One region of the Arthrobacter sp. YAF16 genome, then DNA from elsewhere that is predicted to be linked to it. Evidence: riboswitches for the same ligand, from Rfam matches in the RefSeq annotation. Region 1 holds a riboswitch; each other region holds the start of a gene.
The links. Region 1 has a riboswitch for cyclic di-AMP ahead of AB4Y91_RS09660 (M23 family metallopeptidase). Riboswitches for the same ligand answer to the same signal wherever they lie in the genome.

Region 1 (2,257 bases):
GGGCCTGGCGGTGCGAGGTCCCCAGCAGCGTCGCCGCCGCCGCAGACAGGGCCTCCATCTGCTCCGGCCGGACCTTCGACGGGCCGGCGCCAAACCGGCCGTCCTTGGGCAGGAGGTTCGCGGGGATGGTGATGCTGGTGTCGCTCACAGGGGCTCCAATTTTCGGCTGGGTGTGTGGCGTGGCTTGGACGGGCTCTGCCGGGCGTGACCGGGACCCGCTATTTATTCTGCCCGACGGCCCCACGCGGGTGGGAATAAAGCCCGTCATAGTCCGGTCATTGAGACGGCGGCCCGGCGCCGGGCGGGGCGTAGTCCACAGGTCCGCGCGGCAGCCCACAGATTATCCGGACTAATTCAAAATAGGCTAGGCTGTGCGGTGACGTACGGCGGATCTCGCCAGGGCGCAACCCGCACGCTGTACGGTGGGAATGACGCAAGGACGGCGCTCGAGGAGCTGAGCTGAATGACGGATCTGATCGATACCACCGAGATGTATCTCCGGACCATCCTGGAACTTGAAGAAGAGAACATCATCGCCCTCCGCGCCCGCATCGCCGAGCGGCTCCGTCACTCCGGCCCCACCGTTTCCCAGACCGTCGGCCGCATGGAGCGCGACGGCCTCGTGGTTGTCTCCGGCGACCGGCACCTTGAACTGACCGAAACGGGCCGGAAGCGCGCCATCGAGGTCATGCGCAAGCACCGCCTGGCCGAACGGCTGCTTGCCGACGTGATCGGGCTCGACTGGGCCTACGTCCATGAGGAAGCGTGCCGCTGGGAGCACGTGATGAGCGAACGGGTCGAGCGCCGCATTTTCGAAATGCTGGACCACCCGACCGTGTCCCCCTACGGGAACCCGATTCCCGGACTCGCCGAACTGGGCGGGCTTCCGACGCCGGACCGCGGCGCCGTGGTCAACCTGCTTGACGCCATGGCCGGCTACGGCGCCGACTCGCGGATCACCGTGAGCCGGCTGGCCGAGCCGATCCAGGTCGAGCCGGAGCTGCTGGTCCAGCTGGACGAGGGCGGAATCCGTCCGGGCGCCAGGGTGTCGCTGGAGCGGGTGGGGGAGTACATCTCGGTCCGGGTCCCCGACATTGAAGGCGCCCTCGAGCTGCCTCCCGAGGTCGCCGCCCATGTGTTCGTTACGCTCGGGTAACCCGGCGTCAAAATCCTTCCGCCGGACAGCAGGTAAGTTGTGCACAGGCGAGATAACGGAATTATTACCGCCTGCCTTAATCCCCTATAGTTGATGACTAGCACTGATACTAAAGCGTTATCTGATCCGGAGCCGAGCTCTGCCAGCGGATCAGCCGGCGATTCACCTTCTGGCAGAGGCGGGGGAACCACAACCGGCTGTTGATTCAACAGCCTTGGGGTGAAGTCCGCTAGCGGCAAGCAATTCAAACTGGGACCTCCGTGGATGCCCCTGCGTCTGGATGCTTGCACCGGCGGACCGGGTCTTTGATCTCTCTGACCCGAATCCGACAGCTAACTTCGCAGGCTATCCAGAGAGGAACCGTTCTTGACCACCCAGACCGTCAGGGGCCGCCGTCGTGCGACCGGTCCCGCTCCGGAGCCACGCCCGGCCGCCGTCGTCCTCGACGAGCGCCCGCGTGACGCGCACCGCGAAGCGCGCCGCGGCCGGCGCAGCGCGTTCCGTCAGGTAACAGACTTCGCCGCTGTCAGCGGCGTGGGGCAGAAGGCAGGCATTGCCCTGGCCGCCACGGGTTTGGTCCTCACCGTTACAGTTCCGGCCACCGGCCCCGTGATGGCCACCGATGCGGCCAGGTCCGGTTCGGTTTCCGCGGCGGCCCAGCCCGAGGTCAAGGCCCCGGCCGCCGAGATCAACTTCAACCGCACGGCCGTCACCACCAAGGGTGACCCGGACAGCAAGCTCAAGCAGTTGCTGAGCGCGCAGTCCGTCGGCAGCATCACCCGGGCAGCCTCCGCGGGCAGCCTCGGGGCGCCGCTGGATTCCATGGTCACGGCCTCGCCGTTCGGCTACCGGGTCAGTCCCATCACGGGAGCCGTCGGGGAATTCCACCGGGGCCAGGACTACGCGGCCCAGTGCGGCACTCCTGTACATGCCGCCGCGAGCGGCACCGTAACCTTTTCCGGCTGGCACCCCTACGGGGGCGGCAACCGGGTCGTGATCGACCATGGCAACGGCCTGGAGACCACGTACAACCACTTGTCGTCCTCCGACGTCCACGTGGGCCAGCAGGTCTCACGTGGCGATGTGGTGGCGATGAGCGGG
Region 2 (2,257 bases), on a different contig from region 1:
TCATGGCATGCAGCCTCGGCCGCGCTTAGTACCAGTTGTTCGCGTAGTGGAAGTTCAGGGCGCCGCACGGTGAACCGTAGCGGTCCTGCACGTACTGCAGTCCCCAGTTGATCTGGGTCCGGTAGTTGGTCCGGTAATCGGCGCCGGCGCTGGCCATCTTTTCGGCGGGCAGCGATTGGACCACGCCGTAAGCGCCGCTGCTGGCGTTGGTAGCCGTGGTCTTCCAGTCGGACTCCCTGGTCCACAACTTCATCAGGCATTGCATCTCGCTCGGGGCCCAGCCGTGGGCGGGCAGCTGAGAGGCGGCGTAGGCCTGCGCACCGGCGGGGTCGTCAATGGCGACCGGCTTCGCGGGAGCAGGCGCCTTGGCAGCCGGAGCCGGCGCCTTGGCCGCCGGGGCCTTAGCGGGCTTGATTTTGGAGGCCTGGGCCTCCACGCTCATCGGGGCGGGCGAGGTGGGCGTGTTGCTGCCGACGCGTTCGAAGTCCAGGGTCTGCAGGGACGCGGCCGTGTTTTTCGACGCTTCGGCCGTATGCGCTGCAGTGCCGGAGGCCTGGCCCGCGGCCCCTGCCCCCAGCAGGACGGCGAAAGCGGTGGCTACGACGGCGGCGCGCTTGCCGTTGGTCCGGGCACGGGGCCTGGACGGGCTCGAAGTGTGCTTCGCCGGCTCGGCGCGGTGGCGCGCGCGCTCGGCGTCGGACGTGCGTTTAGCGCCTTCTGGGCGCGTGGGTGCCTTGATTTCAGTCATGTTCGCCTCTCAACGCCTACGGAGTTAGCTGTCGGGTTCGGATGCGAAATCCGGCCGCACGGAATCTCGACGTGGCGGCTTAACCCCAAGGGTGCATGGATGCAGAATGCCCGGGAACTCTGGGTTCCCCGTCTCTGCCTGGTCCATGGGAATCCGGGTAGCGGCAGAGTTTGGCGTCAGCCCGGACACGCGGCCAGATCGATGGCCGCACCCTAAAACGGTACCGGACTTTCAATCAGATGTCACATTTAGGTAACGGCTGGCCCCTGCTGCGGAGCGGCGTCTTGCCTTCACGGCCGCCGCGTGGGTGCCCGTTTCGACGGTTCCGTGCCCGCTCGACGCCGGTAAGCATCGAGCGGGCACGGAACCGTCGAAACGGCGCGGCGGAGACGGAGGCAAGCGGGGGAGAGGAGCCTACTTCGCCAGCGTGTACACGGTGGCGTTCCCCACGGTCTGGGCCTGGTAGTTGGCCGCGACCCAGCTGGCGACCTCGGAGTTGCCGCCGCGGCCCCCGCCCAGGCCGCCCAGGCCGCCGGAGATGAAGTAGCCGATCTCGCCGCGGTCCACCATCGCTTGGAACTGCTCGAGCGTGGGGTACGGGTCGCCGCCGTTCCAGCCGCCCAGCGCGATCACATTGGTGCCGGTGGCGAGTTCCAGGCTGGCGGCCTGGGTGGCGCCGGAGACAATCCCGGACCATTTGGCGCCGGAGGACTTCAGCAACGCTGTCAGCTCGGCCGACGCCGTATCCGCGCCGGGTCCGCCGGGCCCGCCGGCGGCCGCCCCGCTGGAACCGAGGATCCCGCCGTCCGGCCTGCCCGCCGCCCCGAAGCCGCCGCCCATCGCGGACGCGGTGGGCCCGGAGGTGGGGATTGACCCCGAATGCGCCTGGGCCGCCGTCGCCAGCGTCCAGGCGGTGGTCCCGAGCCCGCCGGCCAGCAGTGAAAGGACCACGACGCCGGCCGCAGCGGCTTTGCGGAGCCGGGCCGGGAGCGCCGCCAGGCTGTCCACCCGGAGCAGCAGCGCCGCGGCGGCCAGCACGCCCAGGACGACGGCGATCACCCGGAGCCCGGGCAGCCATGCCGGGTCGCGGCCCAGGAGCACGGCGGACCAGACCGAGGCAGCCAACACCGTCACGGCCAGGACCATCCGAGCGGGCCAGTGGGTCCGGCCGCGCCACAGTTCCGCCGAGCCGATGCCCACCAGGGCCGCGACGGCGGGGGCCAGTGCCACGGCATAGTACGGATGCACGGTGCCGCTCATGAAGCTGAAGATGCCTGCCGTGATCAGCAGCCAGCCGCCCCAGAGCAGGAGCGCGGCACGGGTGGCGGAGGTCCGGGCCTCGCGCCGGGTGAACCACAAACCTGCCACCAGCAGAACCAGGGCCGCCGGCAACAGCCAGGACACTTCACCGCCGAAACTGGTTCCGAACATCCGGGTGATCCCGGCCGCGCCGCCGAAGCCCACGTTGCCGTTTCCGCCCGGGCCGCCGGCATTTCCGCCGGGCATCCC
Region 3 (2,257 bases), on a different contig from region 1:
CACGGTGGTGCGCGACGTCGTCGCCGATGACGTGCTGGAACTGAAGGCGCAGCCCGGCGGCGACTTGGCACTGGGCGGGGCTGACCTCGCCGATACCTTCCGCCGGCTCGGGCTCATTGACGGGTACTGGATTTATGTCCACCCGGTGCTGATCGGGCGGGGGAATCCCTTGTTCAAGTCAGCAGACGACAGGACCGCGCTCACGCTCGCCGGCACCCGCGCGTTTGGCAACGGCGTCGTCCTGCTGCGGTACGCCGTCTGAGCTCACCGGCCGGCGTAAACGTGCGCAAAAGCCGGTGGCCAGCTGCCGTTTAGCAGCCGACCACCGGCCCTGGAAAGAGGTTCTTACGCTTTTTGCTATGCGCTGGCGCGGACGAAGGTCACGCCACCCGTGGCGGTCAGCCAGGACAGCGGGTGCTTGATCGTCTGGTTGCTGCCGTTCATGCCACCGCTGATGGCCATGCCGTCACCGGCGTAGATGGCGACGTGGCCGGACTGGACGATCATGTCGCCGGGCTGCGGGGCACCCACAACCTTGCCGTAGCCCATGAACTGCTGGGGACCGAGGTCGCCCACGTGGATACCGGCCGCACCGAGGGCCTTCTCAACCATGGCGGTGCAGTCCTGGGTGATGCCGATCTGGCTGTAGGCGGCCGAAAGCATCGCGGCGTTGGCTCCGCCGGCTGCCGAGGCAGGTGCCACGGCCGCCTTCGCCTGAACGCTGACCTGCGGCGCTGCCGGCGCGAGCACCGGAGCAGGGGCAGGCGCGACAGCCGGAGCGGCGGCAACCGCAGGGGCGGTGACGGGCTTAGGCTGCTCGATCACGGGCGCCGGCGTGGTAGCGACTGCCGGGCGGGCGAAGCTGATCTGAACTGCGGAATCAGCGGTAACCGGCGCGGAGACCTTGCTGCCGACGTCAACCGACGAAGCCGGGGCGGTTTTGTTTTCGGCCGGGGCAACGGCTGCATTGGCTGCCATTCCGCTCGTGAGGACGAGGCCGGAGGCTGCGAAGATTACTGCGGCCTGACGACCGATGGTGCCTGATTTGCCCGAGAATGCTGAGGCCCGTCCGGCGGATGCGTCGGAACGATGGCGCGCAGAAGTAATGCTTGAAGTCATGTTTGTAGCCTCTCCCAATGCCTGCGAGGTGAGCTGTCGGATTCGGATGGGAGGCACCCGGCCGCGGGCCCGTCAATGCGGGCGCTGTGCGGCTTCACCCCAAGACCTGCTAAAACTGCAGGTCAAAAGTGGTTTCCCCGTCTCTGCCAGAAAGGTTGCATTCGGATCCCAGGCCGCGGCAGAGTTAGGCAATCGGCTCGGGAGCGCCCGTATCGGAAACAAACAGGCACCCATCTACGGTAACGGGCCCGGGCGGGAATGTCACATTCAGATAACGGAGCCGTGTCCTGGCGCGGAAGAAAGCCTAGGACGCTGCTACCTGCCAGCCATAGGATGAGGGCACCCAGCATTCCCCGAGCGGAGGCCCCGTTATGAACAGCCACTGTGTCGCAATTTGCCAGCTCAGCGATCAGCCGCAGGAGGATTTCGACGTCAACACAGAGCTGCTGGTTCTCGAGGGAAAGGAAATCCACGTAGCCACGTGGGACGCGGAACCGCGCGACGGCGGCTTCGATATCCACGTCCTGAATGACCGTGTGGACGCGCTCGGTTTTATGGTGGTGACCGACTGGCAGTTCCTCGACGGAAAGGCGTATGCCGTCGTGGAGCGCCGGCCCGGCACGTAGCGCTACTTCGCCATCCCGGAGGTGACGGCAGCGATCGCCTCCCTCACCAGACCGGCGTCGTCCGGGGTGCCCGACTCCGCCAGCCCGGCCTGGCGCCGGTAACGGTCCCAATCCCCTCCACCGGCCCGTAGCTCGCGGAGCGGCGCCATCAGGGCCGCCCGCCGCAGCCAATCGTCCGGGTCCTGCAGCCAGCGGCCCAGCACGGTTTCCGCGCGGGAACGGTTTTGGCCGTCCAGTCCCGCAATCAGCGGCCCGACGACATCGGTCGCCAGCGGATCGGCCAGCTCGCGCAGGCGCGCAGTCCGCAGGAAACCCTCGATCCGGGTCAGGTCCGAATTGTCCAGCAGGGCCAGGCTGGACTGCAGCAGGACGACGGCGGCAAGGCGGCGTTCGAAGACGGGCACCTCCCACAACTCCGAGCTGAGGGCGGTGACATCGTCGCGGCCGAGTGACCGGTACCGGCGCAGCGCGTCGCGGACAGTGCCGCGGACGGCGCCAACCGAGGAGCCGTA

Region 2: another riboswitch for cyclic di-AMP. It lies ahead of AB4Y91_RS13710 (hypothetical protein); the one in region 1 lies ahead of AB4Y91_RS09660 (M23 family metallopeptidase).
Region 3: another riboswitch for cyclic di-AMP. It lies ahead of AB4Y91_RS06570 (hypothetical protein); the one in region 1 lies ahead of AB4Y91_RS09660 (M23 family metallopeptidase).

The regions. Positions count from the first base shown of each region.
Region 1 is NZ_JBFRDC010000003.1:95,707-97,963, forward strand. It holds gene serC (phosphoserine transaminase) at 1-148, opposite strand, end outside; gene AB4Y91_RS09655 (metal-dependent transcriptional regulator) at 464-1,156, shown strand; cyclic di-AMP (ydaO/yuaA leader) riboswitch at 1,299-1,518, shown strand; gene AB4Y91_RS09660 (M23 family metallopeptidase) at 1,523-2,257, shown strand, end outside.
Region 2 is NZ_JBFRDC010000007.1:74,180-76,436, forward strand. It holds gene AB4Y91_RS13710 (hypothetical protein) at 26-748, opposite strand; cyclic di-AMP (ydaO/yuaA leader) riboswitch at 747-927, opposite strand; gene AB4Y91_RS13715 (glycosyltransferase family 39 protein) at 1,163-2,257, opposite strand, start outside.
Region 3 is NZ_JBFRDC010000001.1:1,406,995-1,409,251, reverse strand. It holds gene AB4Y91_RS06575 (dihydrofolate reductase family protein) at 1-262, shown strand, start outside; gene AB4Y91_RS06570 (hypothetical protein) at 358-1,119, opposite strand; cyclic di-AMP (ydaO/yuaA leader) riboswitch at 1,124-1,289, opposite strand; gene AB4Y91_RS06565 (hypothetical protein) at 1,491-1,745, shown strand; gene AB4Y91_RS06560 (DNA alkylation repair protein) at 1,748-2,257, opposite strand, start outside.